3 regions of the Sedimentibacter sp. MB35-C1 genome follow, and region 2 is predicted to be linked to each of the others. Evidence: riboswitches for the same ligand, from Rfam matches in the RefSeq annotation. Region 2 holds a riboswitch; each other region holds the start of a gene.

Region 1 (7,335 bases), 1.1 Mb from region 2:
ATATCAATATTTCTTGTATTTTTGAATGTTCTTCATGATTTTGATTACGATATAATTAAAGCCTTGACACATTCAGCCTTTGCCGTTTCCACAGTCGTTTCAACTACAGGGTATGTTACGGCAGATTTCAATTTATGGCCTATGTTTTCAAAAGCGATTCTTGTAACCTTGATGCTTTTTGGCGCTTGTGCCGGCTCAACTGGAGGCGGAATGAAGTCAATACGAATTTTGGTACTTTTTAAGACATTGATTCATGAAATAAAGCACACGATTCATCCTAATTCAGTTCAGACAATACGAATTGACGGGAAACCAGTCGATGACGACACCATAAAAAGCATTTTGATATTTTTCTTTGCATATATAATCATAATAATTTTTGCGGTACTTATTGTATCGTTGGATAATTTTGATTTCCAGACATCACTTACAGCAGTAATTGCCACAATAAGCAACATTGGACCTGGATTGGGGGCCGTAGGGCCAGTGGGAAACTTTGCTGATTTTTCAAACATCAGCAAAATAGTTTTTACTATGTGCATGATAGTTGGAAGATTGGAGATTCTCCCGGTATTGGTTTTATTTTCTCCATCTATCTGGAAAAAACATTGAGCATAAATAAAATAATGGATAAATATAAAAGCCGATAATCGCTAAATACAAATTTCGGCTTTTTTTGCAAACAAGAGTTACATTAATCAAAAATCAAAGCACCCTGCTCTTTTCATTTTATATTCCTATTATTCTATATATTTGTTCCATGTCAACAGCATTCCTAACATTATCTGCTAATTTATCATACTGAATTTCTTTATATTTTTTAAAATCAAATTCGCTGATTTCTTCTAATGATAGACCCTTATGCTCTGCAAGTGTTCTTACAATGGCATTAACAACTCGACTGCTGTCAAATATTCCGTGGATATAGCTTCCGGCAACGTTGCTGCGGACACATCCGTCTTTTTTTTCATCCAGTAAACATAAGGGCTGTCCTTCCATTATCTTTGAATTGCCCATATGAATTTCATATCCTTCCACATCAATGCCTGAAAGCAGGCTGTAAAAGCCTTTTATATCACCTATTTTTCCCGACGAACGCACTGTAGTCTTTGTGCCTGAAAAGTCTGTAACAGTCTTAAGCAGACCTAACCCCCTGATGCTTCCTCCACCTTCTACACCCTCGGGGTCATTTATTATATCACCAAGCATCTGATAGCCTCCACATACACCAAACACGGCTCTTCCTTCCTTGGCATGCCTTACTATCTTTACCTCTAATCCCGACTGCCTGAGCCATTTTAAATCCTCTATGGTGTTTTTAGTGCCAGGTATAATTATCATATCGGGACTACCCAATTCTCTCACAGACGATACATATCTGAGCGAAACACCGCTGATTAATGAAAACACATTGAAATCAGTAAAATTAGACAACCTTGGTAGCTTAATAACTGCAATATCAATCATGCTGTGCTCACAACTTTCCACAAGCCTTTCAGAAAGGCTGTCCTCATCATCAATATCAACGTTCATGTAAGGCACTACTCCCAACACAGGTACCTCAACAATATTCTCAAGCATATCCAGTCCAGGCTCCAGAAGCTTTATGTCACCTCTGAATTTATTTATTACGAAGCCTTTAACTCTATCCTTCTCTTCTTCATCAAGCAAAAGCATTGTTCCTGCCAAAGATGCAAAGACTCCTCCTCTGTCAATATCTCCAACTATAATAACCGGTGCATCAGCAATTTTTGCCATGCCCATATTCACTATATCCTGTTCTTTCAAATTAATTTCCGCAGGGCTTCCAGCTCCCTCAATAACTATGATATCATATTCTTCCGCTAGTGAACTGTAAGACTTGATAATATGAGGAACCATTTCATCCTTGTAAGTATAATATTCTTCAGCCGACATGTCCTTGAATACCTTTCCGTTCAATACAATCTGCGATCCCTTTTCCCCAGTAGGCTTCAAAAGGATAGGATTCATTCTAACATCCGGTTCTATGCTGGCAGCTTCTGCCTGCATAACCTGTGCTCTTCCCATTTCAAATCCGTCCTTTGTTATGAACGAGTTTAAAGCCATGTTCTGCGACTTAAATGGTGCCGTTTTGTATCCGTCCTGCGTCAATATTCTGCACAGAGCGGCTGTTATAAGGCTCTTGCCCGCATTTGAAGTTGTTCCTTGAACCATTATTACTTTTGCCATCTTAATTCCTCCTATCGCTGCATATATAATCAACAAAGCCGGTTTCATGCCTGCCTGTTATGCTGCTGGTCTGATGATCCGATACAATAATCATACTTGCATTTTCTATGTTTTCGTAAATTATTTTTATTAATTCTTTGTCTATTTTTTCAATAAAATTTATTTTTCCTTTTATGTCCCTTCTATGGGAAGCTTCATCCGTTCCGTTTACATGAACTATAACTGTATCATGAGTTTTCAGCTCATTAATTGCATTTTCCGCTTTTTCTCTTAAATCTGTATCAACATCCCCCGTTCCCCTTTTAAGAACAGGAACGTCCATCTTCATAGATTTGGCTATACCTTTCATAATATCAGCACTGCATATGCACGAACAACTCTTTCCAAACAATTCAGGAAACGAAGGCAGTACTGTTTTATCCGCAACGCCCCAGGGATAAAACATATAGCTTTTACCTCTCACAGAAAATTTGTTATCATTTATAAATTCCTTTAATTCTTTAATTCCTTCAAGCTGATTCAGCAAGCACTCCATTCTGCCTCCTATGTTTTCATGAGGAGGCATATCCTTAATAGAAAAAAGCTTTTCTGATTTCCCAGCAATGATAATATTTCTGTATTCATTCAAGTGATAAAATTTAATGCCCCCGGGTTTTATATTCCCTGAAGCTGAACGCATCTCTTCTCTTGTAAGACCCTCACCGTTAAAGGATTCAAGCTTGTTGCCTTGAATGCTCACTAAGTTGCATCTCAGAGCAACCTCATCTTCTCCTGCATCAATATTTTCCGCAACTGCCTCAAGATATGCCCTGTTTTTTGGAATAAGATTTCCGTTAACTCCAAGTATTGATAAAATGCACCCCAAGCTGTCAGGCTCTCTTCCATCAGGGCAATACATCTTTTTTGTTCGGAACCCTTCATAAATAATCTTATCAATAAACGGTGTATATGCGTATTCTAAAGGCTGCATATCATTCAGCTCTGCTATATTTTTTTCACTTAAACCGTCTATTATTATTAAAACCTTCTTCATAGCATCTCCCTTATTTCATACAATGCCTTAATGAGAAGTTTATTTTCATTCTTTGATTTCACTGCAATTCTGTAATAGCTTCTGTCAAAGTTTTTGTAATTTGAGCAGCTTCTTATCAATATATTTTTTTTAAGCAGTTCTTCCTTTAAATCCACATCATTAAAAATTTTAAACAATATATAGTTGGCATTAGAATTATATGCCTTAATATTCAACTTATTTAGTTCACTGAGCATGTAATTTCTTTGCTCCTTTATGTACGAAACAGTCCTGCTTACATACTCTCTTTCCTTCAGTGCCGCAATCCCCGCAGCCTGTGCAATATTCGAAACATTCCAGGGAGGCCCTGACGATTTCAGTCCATTAATAACATCTCTTTTTGAAGACATACAATAACCCAGGCGTATCCCCGGAATAGCATATATTTTGGTAAATGCTTTCAATACAATAAGATTATTGTATTTATTCATTAGTCTGACAGAACTTAATGATTCTTTATTTTCCACAAAATCCAGAAAACATTCATCTATAACCACAGTTGCCCCTGACTTCATACATTTGTCAATTATTTTTTCTGTTGTTTTAATATCTGTTATTTGCCCAGTTGGATTATTGGGGTTGCACAAAAATACAATATCTGTATCATTATTTATATGATTTAATATGTTATCCTTTATCTTAAATTCATATTCTTCACCCAGATTGTAATAGTTAATATCTGCACCGACTGCTTTCAATGCGCTCTCATATTCGCTGAAGGCCGGTGCAGTAACAAGGCCTTTTTTGGGCATTAAGAAAAAAGCAATACGATATATGGCTTCTGCTGCTCCATTTGACGCAAAAATAAAGCTGGTCGGGACTTTTTCGACTGATGCAATACTTCGGATTAATTCTGAAGAATTGATGTCCGGATACCTGTTAGAATATTCAATTGAATTTATACAGGCGGATTTAACCGAATCGGGTATACCCAAAGGATTTATGTTTGATGAAAAATCCAATATTTCATTTATCCCGCTACCGTTTTTTTCGGCCGCCGTATATATGTCGGCGCCATGTATTTCTATACTCATAGTATTCTCCTATTTTATAAGCTTGTAACAAAGTAGTAAAGCAATGAACCTGTTGCCAACGTCAGCATAGATGCTGCGTACATAAGCCTATTAGCCCTTTTAATATCTTCTATTTCTATTTTTCTTATGTCATCTCCTATTGTCGGCTTGCTGACAAGCGCGCCTCCGTAATAGCTGTCTCCTCCAAGCATTATGTCCAGAGCTCCGGCGCACACTGATTCCGTATGTGCTGAGTTTGGGCTCTTGTGATTGTACCTATCTCGCAAATAGATTCTGAGGGCATTTTTGTAATCCATGCCTGTAATAAATGCCACAGCGATCATAATAAGCGCTGAAATCCTTGAGGGAATGAAATTTGCAACATCATCAGCTATGGCTGAAACCCTGCCTATATTTATATATTTTTCATTTTTGTATCCAACCATTGAATCTAAAGTATTGACTGCCTTGTACATAAATCCCAGAGGAGCTCCTCCAATCATTATGTAAAGCATTGGAGCAATAACCCCGTCAGATGCATTTTCTGCAACAGTTTCCACAGCCGCTTTTGCAACAGATACTTCATTAAGCTTTTCCACGTCCCTGCCCACAATAAAAGATAAATAATTACGAGCTTCAGCTAAATCATTTCTTTTCAGTGATTTATAAACCTTCATACTTTCATCCTTCAAACTTTTTGTTGCAAGTATGTAGTAGCACATTAATCCTTCAATAATTAATGCAAGCATAAAACTAACCTTTGATGCAAAATATAAAATTACATATGGAATTACAAATGAAGTAAAAACAACCGAAAACCATAATATCGCTCCTGCCGCTGTTTCTTCCTTTGAATTTTTGCAGCATTTTCTCAGCTTGTCCTCAACAAAGCAAATCATATTCCCTATGAGTCTTATAGGATGAAACCATCCTTGAGGATCTCCGATAATCAAATCAAGCACATATCCGATGATGAGTGAATTCATATTATTCCTTTCTGACATACCTTATTTGGACAAACAAAAAACCCTCCTGAACGGAAGGCGGTTACACACATATTTCAGACAGTCCTCCCGACAATCCATAAAAAACTAATTTGGCAGGTTTCCTGACTTTCGGATCATTTAACGCTCGCCTTCCCATTTTCACAGTGGCAATGAGCCTTATCACCTTTCACAGTAGCGGGGGCTGTAACAGCTTTTACTGTTTTCCCTATTAAAACAAAAGTTACCAACAAAGTACATTTTCATTTATTTATGAAATAATTATAAATCAACAGGATTTAAATGTCAATGAAAGAGATAGCTTCTTACTTTTATGTATTCATTAAACCTGTCAAATACTTGTTTTAACAATTCCTTAGGAATTTTCGAAAACTCTTCACCAATTGATATTTCGAATTTTGATGTTTTTTCATCTATTTTTTTAATACCTCCGGCTATTGAAACATCAAATTCGCTAAATATTTTTGAAACTATTTTCTCCAGTTGATCACTGCTGAAATCAGCATGCACATGAAACATATTAGTCATCGGTATTTCAGGTGTCGTACGAACAGATGGCAAATCATTGAAATACTTTGCCAGTTCTATAGCTTCTTCATGAAATTTACTCATCATATCTTTTCTTTTTTCATAATAATAATCAGCAGCAATGATATACGGATAGAGACTTATTAAATCCCCTCCATGCCTGCGTTTCCAGATTTTAGCTTTGTTAATAAACTCTTTTTCCCCAGCTAAAACAGCTCCTGCAACAGCACCTATACCCTTGTAAAAGGAAATATACACGCTGTCAAAATACGCTGATATTTCAGCCGGAGATTTTTCATAGTATGGAAGCGATTCAAATAATCTGGCACCGTCAAGATGGATGTACATATTTTTAGACCTTGCGTATTCTATAATTTCTTCCAATTCATTAAGAGCCGGCAGATATCCTCCTATTTCTCTCTGAGGTAGTTCAATTAACAAAGTCCCAACATTCTCCTTAACAGACATTAAATCTTTTATGGTAAACAGTCGGTTTGTTTCACCCAAAAGAACAGTTTCCAAACCATGCAAAATCTTTATTGCATCTTGCTCATGCAATTCCAAATGTGAGAGAGGATGATATGCAACTTTCTTGTTGTTTTTATCGTCTGCGTAGATCCTAAGAGCAATCTGTTGTGCCATCGTACCGCTTGGCATAAAAACAGCTGATTCTTTTCCAAGTATTCCAGCAAATTTCTTTTCAAATTCTTCAATAATTTCGCCTTTGCCGTATAAATCGGCAAACCTATCTTCTTGTATACTGTTTAAGGCTTCCTTTAATATATCGATACTTCTTGGACCGTTACCTTGGAATTTATACTTTGCAGCCTTATATTGATCAGTTAACTTCATAATTCACCTCTTAAAATGTTATTGTTACAATGCTTTCTAACAAGCATTTATTTTTATTATACCGCTAAATGATAATGTTTGCCACAATTATTATATATCATCGTTTTTGTAGCAAACAATAAAAATCAAAGTTTCAAATACTCTGTATCTAAAACTTTGATTTTTATTTTAAATATTATCTCTTAGAAAATTTAGGACCTGTTTTTGCATCAACCATGGTTTCTTGGATATACGCTATTGTTTCTTCTAATTTTTTTGTTTCCCATTCATTTAACTTTACAGGTATCTGCTTCAAAACACCTTCACGCCCTATAATACATGGCATGCTCAGCGCCACATCTTTGTCATGACCGTATTGACCACGCAATGTAGTTGATGCAGGGTAAATACTTTTTTCGTCTAACAGCACTGCCCTTGCCATTGTAACTGCCGACTGTGCGACTCCTGCATTTGTCCAGCCTTTGCCGTTAAACACTTCATATGCAGCGCTTACAGTCAATTTTTTAACCACATCGGGATTTTGTATATCTTTCTTTCCTTCTAGGAAAGTATCTGCTTCAGATAAAGGAATCCCGCTGATATATACATGGCTCATAACAGGAAAAGCTGTCCTGCCGTGTTCTCCCATCATAAATCCTGTAACAGATTTCGGATC
Region 2 (7,335 bases):
GGCACCTTGGTCTGCATCCGGAGCCGCCGCCTGCTCCTCCCACAGAGTTTTCATCAATCTGTCTCGGGAATAAGCGAGGGAATGTAGGACAAATGCTTGCTTGTTCAGGAGAGAGCTGCACAAATCCTGTTGACAGAACACATAGTTGTACGGGAACAACTATTTTCTTTTCGCAGGAGATGCAAAGTGAAATTATTAAGTTAACGGATAATTCACCTGTCCTCGGATCGAGAGTGAAATCTCTTTGAATGCTATTTGTTGCAAGTCTTACCACACAGTCTAAATTGCAGAATTCAGTAAATCTTGGCAGGAATGCTGTGTCATATACTGAAGGTACGCAAATTTCAAAGAAGTTCGTTAGTACTAAAGGATTACATGTAGGAGCAATTTCAACTACAGCTGTCAATGTAATAATGCTTTCACTGTTTGAATCACATGGTGTTACAACTAAATCCATTTCTACTTCAACACATCCGGAAACTTCAATGTTTTGTGTTCCGAATACAGGTGTTCCCTGCTCTTCATCATCACAGAACTGAGTGTCTGCCCAAATTAATTTTTGACTTAATGTACCATCAGGACCTATAACCTTATAATCGCAGCCATCTTCTTTCTTAACAAATTGACCACCTGATAAAGTTGTAATAGGATTAATTTTCATATTGCATTCGTCATTAATGTTTTCGGGATTGAAGAATTTTCTGCATCTTATTTCTGATATTCTTATTACATTTGTTCCGCATCCTAATCTTGGCTCAAAGCAAGTATCGGGAGCAGTTTTAAGCCCTTGTAAATTAAATAGTACTGCATCGTATACTTTTTGAACATATATTGGCTCTGTTACTACGTTTCTCAGGGTTCCGTCCCAATCACAACCTGACTGGCCGGTGCAGCATCTTTCAGCTACTCCGCCGGTACCTAGAACGTTGTTTCTATCTGAGCATTTCATGCTTATATAACCTCCTCATATTTACTATAACTTTACTTTAATATATTCCGGTGTATAGATGTTGTTACAACCTTAAAATTAAAATATTCAGAAAGAATATGCAAATTTTATTATTTTATCAACATCATTGCAGCAATTACGTCTTGAATAATTCTGCATGATAGTGTAAAGTATAGTAAATAATAACATAATAAATGGAGGATATATGAAATTACCGGTAGTAACATTTGAATTTGAAAACGGCGATACAGTAAAGGCAGAGCTTTATCCCGAAATTGCTCCTAATACTGTGAAGAACTTTATATCATTGATCAATAAAAATTTTTATGACGGCTTAACATTTCACAGAGTAATTAAAGGGTTTATGATTCAAGGAGGATGCCCAACAGGAAATGGTACAGGAGGTCCTGGATATTCAATCAAAGGTGAATTTACATCCAATGGTTTTAAGAATGATTTAAAACACACTGAAGGTGTTTTATCAATGGCAAGAGCTATGGCTCCCAACTCTGCAGGTTCTCAGTTTTTTATTATGCATAAAAAATCACCACATCTAGACGGACAATATGCTGGATTTGGCAAAGTTACGGAAGGAATGGACATAGTAGATAAACTTGCAAATTCAAAGACTGATTACAGAGATAAACCTATGGAAGATGTGAGATTAAAAAAAGTAACGATAGAAACCTTCGGAGAAACCTACGAAGAACCGGAAAAAGCGTAAACACATTATGAAAAAGCACCAATGCAATGACTAAATATTATTGACAAAGTGTTTCTTATGGTGCTATACTGATTTAAATTGAATATAGGAATCAGGTTATGGAAGTTGGGTGCAAATCCCACGCAAGACCGTTGCTGTAATTCACTGATGCTTTGACTAATACCACTGGAAATTATTCCGGGAAGGTGTCAAAGATAGCGTTCTATGTAAACGCAGGGTGATAAGCCAGAATACTTGCCGGTTTCCTTGCTGCACTTACAGTGCAGTGCGTACAGCCCTGCGGACTACCATGGCTATGGATGCAATACAAACATATTTCATTTTGTATGAATATGTTATAGTCTCACGTTTTATTTACGTCTGCGAGTTAATCGCAGACGTTTTTTAGTTTCGGTCTTATTAACGCCGGCGGATTTTTCTAAAATCCACCGGATATGACATAAAGCAATATATAAAAACAATTAAAAAGGAGTATTAATAATGAAGAAACAAATTAAAAAATTATTTACGCTTATACTGGCACTGTCGTTATTGCTAATAATGGCAACAGGATGTTCAAATTCAACAAATGCTGCAGACGAAAATCCTCTGGCTGAAAACCCTCCAGTTGAAAATCTATCAGAAGATTCCCCGTCCAAAGTTATACTGGCAGTAAGTTTTGGTACAAGCTACAATGACAACCGTGACTTATCCATTGGAGGCGTTGAGAAAGCGTTGCAAGAAGCTTATCCTGAATATGAGGTTCGACGTGCATTTACAAGTCAGATTATCATTGACAAGCTTAAAGATCGCGACGGTTTAGAAATTGACAATGTAACAGAAGCAATGGATCGTTTGGTAGCAGATGGTGTAAAAGAGGTTGTAATACAGCCTACACATGTTATGAACGGTTTTGAGTATGATGATATTATCAACGAAGTATCAGCATATAAGGACAAATTTGAAAGCTTTAAGGTTGGCAAACAATTGCTTGCCTCAGATGAAGATTTTAAAGAAATTGTCTCAGTTATAACTGAAGAGACAAAATCATATGACACAGAGGGAACTGCAATTGTGTTCATGGGTCACGGAACAGAACATGAGTCAAATGCTGTATATTCAAAGGTTCAACAATACATTACCGATGCAGGTCATGATAATTATTTTATGGGCACAGTGGAAGCAACTCCATCTTTAGATGATGTTATTGCTCTTGTTAAAGAATCTGGAGCAAACAAGGTTGTCTTGCTACCATTTATGATTGTTGCAGGAGATCATGCTAACAATGATATGGCAGGTGATGAAGAAGATTCATGGAAAAGCGCATTTGAAGCAGAAGGATATGAGGTTGAGACTGTGCTTAAAGGTATGGGTGAGTACACAGGTGTTCAGAATATGATTGTTAAGCATTTGGGTGAAGCCATAGATCAAAGTACTAATGAGGAAAATGTGCCTGCTGAAGATACGGATGACTTAGAAGAAGCCGAAAAAGCTCAAACATTACAGGGTGACCAGATTAAGGACGGCACGTATCAGATTGAAGTTTCTTCCAGTTCCAGTATGTTTCGCATAATTGATGCACAACTAACTGTAGCAAAGGGTGAAATGTCAGCAGTAATTACTCTCAGTGGAACGGGTTATGAGAAATTATACATGGGTACCGGTGAAGAGGCACTTGCCGATACTGATGATAAATGTATTTATTATGTAGAGGACAGTGAAGGTAAGTACACATATGAAGTACCGGTGGTAGCACTTAACCAGGATATTAACTGCGCTGCATGGAGTATAAATAAAGAAGCATGGTATGATAGGGTTCTGGTATTTCAATCCTCAATGATACCAGAAGAAGCTGTGACAGTGGAATAATGTATGCAAAAAATGCACTAGGTTTTGTTTATAGTAAAATGAAATATGAGATGAAAAAAATTATAGCTTTGGTTATTCTTTTATTAATAGCAATATTGCCGGTTAAAGCAATTGCTGCGGATTTTCCGGCAGACGGCAGGTACACTGTGGAAGCAACTCTCTCTGGAGGGTCGGGCAGAGTGAAGATCGAATCTCCGGCAGAGTTGACAGTTGCAAGCGGTACTATGACTGCTTCTGTAATTTGGAGCAGTCCGTATTACGAGTATATGCTGGTAGATGGAAATTACTATTATCCCGTCAATACTGACGGGAATTCCACATTCGAGATTCCTGTTTCACTGGACAAGGATATGGCTGTAAGTGCACAAACTGTGGCAATGAGCGTACCCCACGAAATTGACTACACGATTCGTTTTAATTCCGATACACTTAAGCCCTTTAACGGTGGTGGGGCAGCTGAAATCCTGTTTGACATCAGCATCGCAGCTGTAATCATAGTTTTGATAATAGGGCTCTTTTCATATGTTACTGTTAAATCAAAACAAAAAAACTAGATAAAAAAAATAAGGATTAAAAAATGATAAAAAAGCAAAATATACTCATTACGATATGTGTGATGATTATTTTTCTGGTTACAGGATGCACCGGTAGCAAGCATGTAAGCAAGAAAGGGCTTGGAAACGGATGGGAGCCAGAAAGTAGTTTAGAGCTTAAGTATGCAGAAAATTTTAGTGTAGACTATTACAACGGCGGGTATGCCCTGATAACCATATCAGATGGTGGCAGATATCTGGTTGTACCGGAGTCCATTGATATACCAGAAGGCATAGATTCAGACATTGCGGTTCTGAGGCGGCCCATTGAGGATATCTATCTCGTTGCCACTTCTTCCATGTGTCTGTTTGATGCCCTGAATTCCTTAGATAGTATCAGCCTATCAGGAACAAAATCGAAAGACTGGTATATTAAAAATGCAAGGGAAGCAATGGAAGCCGGCGATATTATATATGCGGGGAAATATAATGCGCCGGACTATGAGCTAATTATGTCAAATGGCTGCAGCCTTGCAGTTGAGTCCACAATGATAAACCATAATCCAGAGGTTAAAGAAAAACTGGAAGAGCTGGGTATTCCGGTGCTTACAGACCAGTCAAGCTATGAAGTTCATCCTCTTGGACGTACTGAGTGGATAAAACTTTACGGAGTCCTAACAGGAAAAGAATCAGTTGCAAAACAGGTTTTTAACGAACAGGCAAGTTATTTGGAGGAAATTTCAAATAAGGAAAACACAGGTAAAACAGTAGCGTTTTTTTATATAAGCTCTTCAGGCAATGCCATCGCCAGAAAATCAGGTGACTATGTAACAAGAATGATTAAGCTTGCCGGAGGTGATTATATATATGATGACCTTGGAGATCCAGAAAGCGCCACCAGCACAGTTACACTTGAGATGGAGAAATTTTATTCCACAGCAAAAGATGCAGATTTTATCATATATAACAGCACTATAGACGGTGAGCTTTCTTCCGTAGAAGAATTGATAAATAAAAACAGCTTGATGGAAGATTTTAAGGCGGTTCAAAACGGAAATGTATGGTGTACAAGCAAAAATCTGTTTCAAGAAACCACACAGTTTGGCCTGATGATTTCAGATATACGCCAGATGCTAACTGATGACGACAAAAATCTGACAGAATTAAATTTTATGTACAAGCTGCATTAATAACTCAGCGGGGAAAGATGAATGGAAATAGAAAACAAAAGCGCAAGATATTTAAGGTACTTTATCACACTGACGATATTAATTGTTCTCTTTGTGGTTTTGTTATTATTGAATATTAAGTTAGGAAGTGTAGACGTTTCGGTGAAAGATATTATCAAAATATTGTTTAACCGTGGCGGAAATGAGGCTGATTACAGCATAATATGGAAAGTTCGACTACCAAGAATAGCAGCAGGTATTATACTGGGAGGGGCATTGACTCTGTCAGGATTCTTGCTCCAGACGTTTTTCAATAATCCTATTGCGGGACCATATGTGCTGGGGATTTCATCCGGTTCAAAAATGATGGTTGCCATAGTGATGATAACAGTACTCAGTAAGTACAATGCTGTCAGCTCCGGAGTCCTTATAACTGCAGCATTTGCAGGAGCTATGATTTCCATGGGTTTTGTCCTTATCATATCAAGAAAGGTTAAGAAGGCGTCAATGCTTATTGTCTGCGGCGTTATGATTGGCTATATATGCTCTGCGGCCACAGACATAATGATTACATTTGCCAATGATGCAAACATTGTAAATCTTCATAATTGGTCTCTTGGCAGCTTTTCGGGAACTTCATGGAGGGACGTACGTGTAATGGCTATGGTGGTAATGACTGCCTCGGCAATAGTGTTTCTTATGTCTAAATCTATAGGTGCTTATCAGATGGGCGAAAGCTATGCGCAGAATATGGGTGTAAACATCAAATTGTTTCGCATCATGCTTATATTGCTTTCCAGCTTTCTGTGCGCTTGCGTTACTGCTTTTGCCGGACCTATATCATTCGTAGGTATAGCAGTGCCACATTTGGTAAAATCATTTTTGAAAACATCAAAGCCGCTTATTGTCACTCCGATGTGCTTCTTAGGCGGTTCTGTTTTCTGTTTAGGCTGTGATCTTATAGCAAGGGTTTTATTTGCTCCTGTGGAACTAAGCGTAAGTTCAGTGAGCTCAGTATTTGGGGTTCCTATTGTAATTTACATTATGTTAAGAAAGAGAGTACAATGATGACTACGGAATACTTTTTCAGCACAAAGCAGCTGACGGTAGGCTATAACGGTAAGCCTATGATAAAAGATATTGCAATACGTTTAAAAAAGGGGCAGGTACTGACTTTGATCGGTCCTAACGGCTCAGGCAAATCCACCATTCTAAAAAGCATAACAAAACATCTAAACAGTATATACGGAACAGTCTATATTGACAATAAATCAATAGATACTATGAGTAACAAAGAAATGTCCTATCTATTAGCTGTCGTGTTGACAGAAAAGCTTAAAACGGAGCTTATGACCTGCAAAGACGTGGTCGCAACAGGGCGGTACCCATATACTGGAATGCTTGGCATACTCTCGGAACAGGATAATATCGAAATTCGAAAGGCTATGGATCTTGTGAATGCATGGGAATTGCGAGATAGAGATTTCAATGAAATCAGTGATGGACAGCGTCAGAGAATACTGATTGCAAGAGCAATTTGCCAGGAACCTGAAATAATAGTTTTGGATGAGCCAACTTCTTTTTTAGACATACATTATGAGCTTGAGCTTCTTAACATTTTAAGAACCTTAGCAGAAGAACGCAATATAACAGTCATCATGTCCCTCCACGAGCTGGATATGGCTCAAAAGGTATCAGATTTAGTGATGTGTGTAAAGGGAGAGTATATTACCCACTTAGGCACTCCCCGAGAAATATTCCAAAAGGACCTTATAAGTGAACTTTACGAATTGACTAACGGAAGCTATAATCCTTTGTTTGGCAGTTTCGAGATGGAGAGGTCAAAGGGGGAGCCAAAAATATTTGTAATAGCAGGGGGCGGAACAGGGATTGGGGAATACCGCGCACTGCAAAAAAAGAGAATACCTTTTATAACAGGTATACTTCACGAAAACGATATTGATTATCAACTGGCGTGTGATTTGGCAAGCGAAGTATTTTTTGAAAAAAGCTTTGAGCCTATCGGAGATGATGTCTTCCATAGTGCCCTGCGCCGTATGAAATCCTGTGACACGGTAATCAACTGTTTGAAAAAATATGGTGAAATAAATA
Region 3 (7,335 bases), 1.8 Mb from region 2:
CCTAAATGACTTTTCAACTGCATTGTATAAATTCTCTTCACGAGGCTTAGCAAACTTAGATGAATCGGCATACTTTTGAGGAACGTAGGCATTCACCGAGAATTTAATTAAATTTTCAATCAATTTATCGCATAGCTTTGCACCATTTTTTGAAAATGCATATATATCAATATTCATATTTTCCTGCCTTTTGTAAACGTTCAGATTCGGCATCTCGGTACTGACCACTGTAAATGCATGATTTTTTGATAAAATTTTCAGCAAACTTTAGATTCCCTAAAAAATTGATATGGGGATATCCCATAAATTTCGTATCATCTGCTATTATAGCGTCCCAGCTTCTGGTAGATTCAGGTTTAATCGCACAAAAGGCATCACCTGTATTCGTACTGTCTGAATAGTGAAACTCATGACCGTTTATAGATTCTCCAATGCCGCACATTAAGTTTTTATTACGGCTGGTCAATGTAATGTATCCAAACCTTCTGAGAGATTCGGTCATATAGCTGTTTCCTTTCACTGCTCCCGCGAGGCTGTATGATTTTCCATCCATGTTTGTGAAACTGTCCATAAGATACATGTATCCTCCGCATTCCGCAAATACAGGAAGACCTGAATTAATTTTTCTATTTATATCCCAGAGCATTGATTTGTTCGCAGATAATTCCTCTATATGCAGCTCCGGATATCCTCCTCCTATATACAGTCCCCCAATGCCTTCAGGAAGCTTTTTATCGTTCATTGGGCTGAAACTTACAATTTCAGCACCCATCTGCTTAAGCAAGTCTAAATTATCCTGATAATAAAAGCAAAATGCCTTGTCATTGGCAACAGCAATTTTTGTTTTTCCTATAAAGCTTATACCAGGTTCCTCATACTCCAAGCAGTCAGAATTTTCAGCCAGTTCAATTAGGCCTTCTAAGTCAACTGTGCAAAGCGCCTGCCTTCCAAGCTCATCGACTATTGCCTGAAGATTTCCTACTTCTTCAGCAGTCACGAGTCCCAAATGCCTGCTTTCCAGCCTACAATCATTCAAGTAAGGCATATATCCATAAACTTTTACATCCGCATTCATTTCAATAATTTTTTTATAATAATTATACATTGCCTGAGAAACATTATTTAGTATTACGCCACAAATGTTACTGTTCTTTCTAAAAGCCTTAAATCCTTCAATTATTGCACACACTGAAGCAGCCATCCCGTCAGGATTAATGACAAGAAGCACCGGACAGCTTAATGACAACGCTAAATCATATGAACTTGACGACGTGCCATAGCCAATTCCGTCGTAATATCCCATGACCCCTTCTATAATTGAAATATCCGAATTAATACTGTTTTTGCCTAATATATATTTACAATTATTTTCGCCCACCATAAATTTATCTAAATTTCTGGAAGGAACTTTTATGACTTTTGAATGAAACATAGGATCAATATAATCTGGGCCAGCTTTAAATGAAGCAGGCCTTTTGCCTCTTAGCATTAGCGCTTTTAAAACCGCTGCCGTTACGGTTGTTTTTCCGCTATTGCTTCCTGCGGCCGAAATCATTATTCTGGGAACTTTTAACTTCACAGTATACCACTTCCCTTTCCGCTTATTATGTAAATTGGATTTTGCCCTATCATCATGTCATACTTTCCTACTTTTTTTGACTTAGACACAGAAACATTTATAATTTCCATATTTTTAATTTTATATTTTTCCATGCAGCTCAAGGCTTCATTTAAGCTCTGCAAAGTTATTGTATTTACAACAATATCTACATCTGGATTTTTTGCCAATACTATTTTGATGATTTGTTCCATATTTCCGGAACTTCCTCCTATGAAACAAGCATCCGGCTTTGGAAGATTTTCTATTGCCAATGGAGCTGAACCTTTTACAACCTCGATATTGCGTGTTTTAAACTTCTGTATATTTTTATATATGAGTTCTGCCGCCTGGGAATTCTTTTCCACAGCGTACACTGTTCCGCCATGCAATTTCAAAGCTGCCTCCACAGATACCGAACCTGTGCCCGCACCTATGTCATATACTGTGTAGTTGCTTTTCAGGTTCAGTTTTCCCACACTCAATGACCTTACCTCACTTTTCGTCATAGGAGCGCTGCCTGTTATAAATTCCTCATCCCTTATTGAACGAAGTCCTTCATCCTTTGATATAAATTCATTATTATGAATTAACATTACAGAGAGGCTTTCAAATTTCATGCCTGCAATTTTTTCCACTTCAGACTCAATTATTCTCTCATTTTCATATGACAGATTTTCGCCTACACTTACCTTTAGATGCCCCAGACCCTTGTTTGTCAAAAGCTCACATATTGCACCCGGTCCAAAATCTCTTCCTGTCAGAATAAAAGTCTTTTCATTGAAAATTACATGGGATACTACATTGATACTTCTCCCGTGGGCACTCAAATAGTTTATATTGTCCCACGAAATGTTCAACTTAGCTGTAAAATACTGAAGTGAACTTATTGCCGGAATATTTTCAATAATAATTTCATTTTTTCGAGCAATGATTTCCGTGATTTTTTTTGACAAGCTGTAAAATCCCGAGTCTCCCGACACCATAATTCCATATGAATTAAAGCGGCTTTGATCTATATACTCGCATATATTTTCTGCATTGGAGCTTTCATAAATCGTTTTACCAGAATCCATAAAACTTTTAAGCATTCTCCCAGCACCTATCAGGCACTCAGAAGAATTTACAGCTTCCTCTGATTTTTTATGCATGTAGCTTATATTTCCTATACCAAGACCTATAATATAAACTTTTTTCATATACTACCTCTAATAAGCTCTTTAAATTTCTCCACCGTTATTCCCTCTTCATATGGCCTCTTTAATACAAGACATTCTGCACCGGTTTTGGTGCATGCAGAGGCCTTTTCCTCAAAGCCTCCCGATGATGAACTTTCTTTTGTCACAACAAACCCACCACCAACTGAATTAATCATTGCAATATTCAATTCCTCGCTGAAAGGCCCCTGCATGCAGATAATATTTTTATTTGAAAATCCAAGCTTCAATGCCCTTTCTAAAGAGCTTGTCATAGGGAGAATTCTGACAAAAATTCTTTGCGCATAATTGCGTACATGCGTAAATTTATCTAAATCTTTGCTTCCTGTAGCAAGAAGAATATTTCCTTCTCTGTTGTTTAAATATGAAACAATTTCATTAACGCTGTCAAAATATAAGCACTGAGAATTTTCGCATACTTCTCTTACTATTCTTAAGTAATTAAGTCTGCAGAATTCTGCTGCCTCTCTCACATTTCTAGAGACTTCAGTTGCAAACGGGTGAGTTGCATCAATTACAAAATCAAATTGATTCTTCTCAAACAACTCAATCATTTCTTTTTTATCAAGCCTCTCACAGTAAACTGTAACATTGTCCATATCTTTTATGAATTGCTCGCCGTAATCCGTAGCTACAAACAATCTAACGCTTACACCAATGTCATTCAGAAATTCGGTCAAAAGTCTGCCCTCTGTCGTACCTCCGAAAATACAAACATGCATTAGTGGGTCCCCTTCCTAAACTCGTGAGTAAATTTTGGATTATATAATTCACTTCTTTCATAGCTGTCGCCGAGAAAATTTCCCACAAGAATAAGTGCAGTCTTAGTTATATTATTTTTTTGCATTGTTTCAGGCAGAGTTTTCACTGTACATCTAAATATTTTTTCATCTGGCCATGTGGCCTTGTACACGACTGCGACAGGAGTTTCTTCATCATACCCGCCTGCAATTAACTCCCGGGATAGTTCCTCAGTCAACCCTGAGCTTAAAAACAATACCATTGTCGCATTGTGAGCGGCAAAAGAACGTATGCTTTCTCGTTCCGGAACGGGAGTTCTTCCCTCCATCCTTGTTATTATTACAGATTGGCTCACATCCGGCAGAGTGTATTCAGCTTTAAGAGATGCTGCCGCACCGCAGAATGAACTGACACCTGGAACCACATCATATGAAATTCCATTAGACCTCAAAATATCAATCTGTTCTCTTATTGCACCGTAAATACTTGAATCACCGGTATGAAGCCTAACCGTGCTTTTGTTTTCCTTTTCCGCCTTTTTCACAACCTCAATTACCTCTTCAAGAGTCATATGAGCGCTGTTGTGGATTTCTGCCCCTTCCTTTGCATACTTTAACAATTCTTTGTTTACAAGAGACCCTGCATATATAATAACATCTGCTTCAGATAAAAGTTTGTGCCCTCTTAATGTTATTAAATCTGCCGCTCCGGGTCCTGCCCCTACAAAATTTACCATACTTTTCTCCTACCAATTTAATAGCCCGTGCTTATTTGAATACATTATGAGCTTAATGTTAATTCTATCTCCAACTCTCCTGTTTATATAATAAAGGGCTCTTTCATATATTTTTTTAATTACTTTTTTATCTAATTTTTCCTTTTTTAATATATCTATTGCCTGCTCAGTAGTAACGCTTGATAAAATCTGAGATATAACGTTACTTCCCGCACCGTATAAACCAGCATAGCAGCCTAGCATTTCCATTCTAAAATCACCGGTGTTGGAATGTGTATTCATCATACCTCCGGCTACTTTAACCAATTTGCCTATATGTCCTACTATAAGTATTTCCTTATAGTCGAGCTCCAAGGCATAATCCAGCACCTCTCCAAGATAATTGCTGAATTTAAGACTGTTTTCACCTTTTATTCCCAAGGTTTTGTCTATAAAGTTTTCCGCATAGTTTCCGGGAAACGCCAAAAGCGTATTGTATCCTCTTTCTCTTATTACCTGCATTTCAATCTTAAGACTGTCAATAAGAGCTTTTTCACTCATAGGTTCCACTATACCCGTCGTCCCTATTATAGAAATACCTCCTACAATTCCAAGCTGCGGATTAAACGTCTTTTTTGCAACCTCTTCCCCTTCGGGAACAGATATCACTATATTAACTCCGCCGCTATACCCATATTGACTGCAAATTCTCTGAACATTTTCAGTTATCATTTTTCTGGGAACAGAATTAATAGCAGGTTCTCCAACAGAACAATCCAGACCTTTCTGAGTTACTTTTCCAACACCCTTTCCTCCCACGATATTTATTTTTCCCGAATCATCCAAACTAACATCGGCATAAATTAAAATACCATCTGTGGAATCAGGGTCATCTCCGCTATCCTTTTTAACACAACATCTAACTCCATGTACGCTAAAAACAGGAGTCTTAATATCAATAATTAATATTTCTCCTCTTGGAAGCCTAACCGACACCTTATCTACAGTTTCGCCTGTAAATATCATCAATGCTCCGGCAGTTGCCGCAGCTGTAGCACATGTTCCTGTGGTAAAACCACATCTTAACTTTTTTCCGTTTACAACCATATACTTTTCCATACGCACCTCATTAACATATTTTGAAAGTATAAAAAAACTTCCGTGTTCACGGAAGTTCTAAATAACAATTGAATGACCATACTATCAAATATGTTCTTATTTTAGATTATCCTCCCGAAAATCTACAAATATATATTCTGGCAGGTCTCCTGACTTTCGGATCATCTAACACACACCTTCCCATGCATAAGCACAGTGGCATCAAGCATTATCACCTTTCACAGTAGCGGGGGCTGTAACAGCTTTTACTGTTTTCCCTTTTAAAACATAAGTTACCACAACATAATATTCGGTTTGAATCAATTATATATTATGCATTAATCATTGTCAATAAATTATAGGTCAGAAAACGGGCCGTATTTATTGACAATTAAAATGTAATATACTATACTTAAATTAATTGAAAAACCATAATATTGGTGCGCCTTGCGATAATAGGGAATTAGGTTAAAGTCCTAAACAGTCCTGCTGCCGTAATGAGAGAGCAATTTTTAAGGTTCAGCCAGCCACTGGATATCCGGGAAGGCTAAAAATTGTTGTGACCTCTGAGTCGGAAAACCTGCCGATATTATTTGCGTAAATACCGCAGATGTCATGTTCTTCAGGAAAAAAGAGCACTGGCTGAATAATAATTTGAACATATTTAAAGCATTGTGGATTTTACGTTTCGGTTAATTTGTCGAGGCGTTTTTTTATGTCCGCAAACTTATATAATCAAGCAGAAAATACTGTTGTACGAATTGTTTAATTGGAGGAGAATCATGAAAAAAAGACTATATTTACCTATTTTAGCATTGATTATTGTATTGTCTCTGTCAGCATGCACAAATGAGCAGTCACAACCTAAAGAACCGTCTGATGAAAATTCAGTTCAAAATGCTCAGCTTATTTCTGAAGACAGGGCAGGAAACAAGATAAACATACCTTCGGAAATTGATAGAATAATATCCATATCACCTGCTAACACAGAAATGATAGTGGCTTTAGGGTATGGAGATAAGCTTGTTGCAGTTGACAAGTATTCAGAAGATATAGCCGGAATTCCTGATGATGTGCCTTTCTTTGACATTATGAACCCGGACGTTGAGCAGCTTGTAGCACTGGAGCCTGACATAATTTATGCTACAGGGATGAGCATGAGTGACGGAAATGACCCATTTAAACCTATTAAAGATCTTGGGATAACCGTTGCATACATACCGTCAAGCGACAGTATAGAAGGAATCTACAAAGACATAATCTTTATAGCCGACTCTCTTCAAGCCGGTGATAAGGGCAGAGATATTGTAGACAACATGAAAACTGAAATATCTAGATTCGAAAAAATTAGTACAACTATTGAAAACAAAAAAAAGGTATACTTTGAAATTGCTGCAGCGCCCGATTTATACAGTTTCGGCAGCGGCGTGTTCTTAAATGAAATGATTGAATTGCTGGGAGCTGAAAACATTCTGAAAGATCAGGAAAAATGGGTCTCTATATCAGATGAAGTAATAGTAGCCTCCAATCCCGACATAATACTCACAAATGTAAACTATATAGAAAATGCTGTTGATGAAATTAAAAACCGCACCGGGTGGGAAAATATAACTGCTGTGAAAAATGATGATGTTTACTATATTGACAATAATTTCAGCTCATTGTCGAATCAAAATATAATTAAAGCAATGGAACAAATGTCCGTAGCAATATATCCGGAAGTTTATAAAAAATGAAAATAAGTATAAAAGTAATAGTTTATTATTTATTAGGTGTATTAGTATTGCTGATTGGAGTGGCTTTAGGAAGCATATATGTGCCGCCGGGGGATATTGCGGCAATAGTTTCAAACAAGCTGTTTTCAACAGAGCTGCCCTCAAGCATACCAGATGTATTCGTATCAATAGTATGGGATCTCAGGCTTCCAAGAGCCATTCTCGCCTTCATTGTTGGAGGTGCTCTTGCTG

What was found. Region 2 has a riboswitch for cobalamin ahead of RBQ61_RS14705 (sirohydrochlorin cobaltochelatase). Riboswitches for the same ligand answer to the same signal wherever they lie in the genome.
Region 1: linked by a shared signal. The riboswitch ahead of cbiB (adenosylcobinamide-phosphate synthase CbiB) and the one ahead of RBQ61_RS14705 (sirohydrochlorin cobaltochelatase) in region 2 are both predicted to bind cobalamin.
Region 3: linked by a shared signal. The riboswitch ahead of cbiD (cobalt-precorrin-5B (C(1))-methyltransferase CbiD) and the one ahead of RBQ61_RS14705 (sirohydrochlorin cobaltochelatase) in region 2 are both predicted to bind cobalamin.

Annotation. Positions count from the first base shown of each region.
Region 1 is NZ_CP133188.1:1,900,034-1,907,368, reverse strand. It holds gene RBQ61_RS09030 (TrkH family potassium uptake protein) at 1-612, shown strand, start outside; gene RBQ61_RS09025 (cobyric acid synthase) at 730-2,211, opposite strand; gene RBQ61_RS09020 (phosphoglycerate mutase) at 2,213-3,244, opposite strand; gene cobD (threonine-phosphate decarboxylase CobD) at 3,241-4,317, opposite strand; gene cbiB (adenosylcobinamide-phosphate synthase CbiB) at 4,332-5,282, opposite strand; cobalamin riboswitch at 5,377-5,546, opposite strand; gene RBQ61_RS09005 (low specificity L-threonine aldolase) at 5,586-6,680, opposite strand; gene RBQ61_RS09000 (L-lactate dehydrogenase) at 6,856-7,335, opposite strand, start outside.
Region 2 is NZ_CP133188.1:3,017,771-3,025,105, reverse strand. It holds gene RBQ61_RS14715 (hypothetical protein) at 1-949, opposite strand, end outside; gene RBQ61_RS14710 (peptidylprolyl isomerase) at 1,155-1,673, shown strand; cobalamin riboswitch at 1,726-1,930, shown strand; gene RBQ61_RS14705 (sirohydrochlorin cobaltochelatase) at 2,154-3,521, shown strand; gene RBQ61_RS14700 (hypothetical protein) at 3,521-4,075, shown strand; gene RBQ61_RS14695 (ABC transporter substrate-binding protein) at 4,099-5,244, shown strand; gene RBQ61_RS14690 (iron ABC transporter permease) at 5,266-6,291, shown strand; gene RBQ61_RS14685 (ABC transporter ATP-binding protein) at 6,288-7,335, shown strand, end outside.
Region 3 is NZ_CP133188.1:1,159,446-1,166,780, reverse strand. It holds gene RBQ61_RS05335 (cobalt-precorrin 5A hydrolase) at 1-177, opposite strand, end outside; gene RBQ61_RS05330 (cobyrinate a,c-diamide synthase) at 167-1,579, opposite strand; gene cbiE (precorrin-6y C5,15-methyltransferase (decarboxylating) subunit CbiE) at 1,576-2,796, opposite strand; gene cobK (precorrin-6A reductase) at 2,793-3,536, opposite strand; gene cobM (precorrin-4 C(11)-methyltransferase) at 3,536-4,291, opposite strand; gene cbiD (cobalt-precorrin-5B (C(1))-methyltransferase CbiD) at 4,301-5,389, opposite strand; cobalamin riboswitch at 5,511-5,684, opposite strand; cobalamin riboswitch at 5,790-5,971, shown strand; gene RBQ61_RS05305 (ABC transporter substrate-binding protein) at 6,151-7,104, shown strand; gene RBQ61_RS05300 (iron ABC transporter permease) at 7,101-7,335, shown strand, end outside.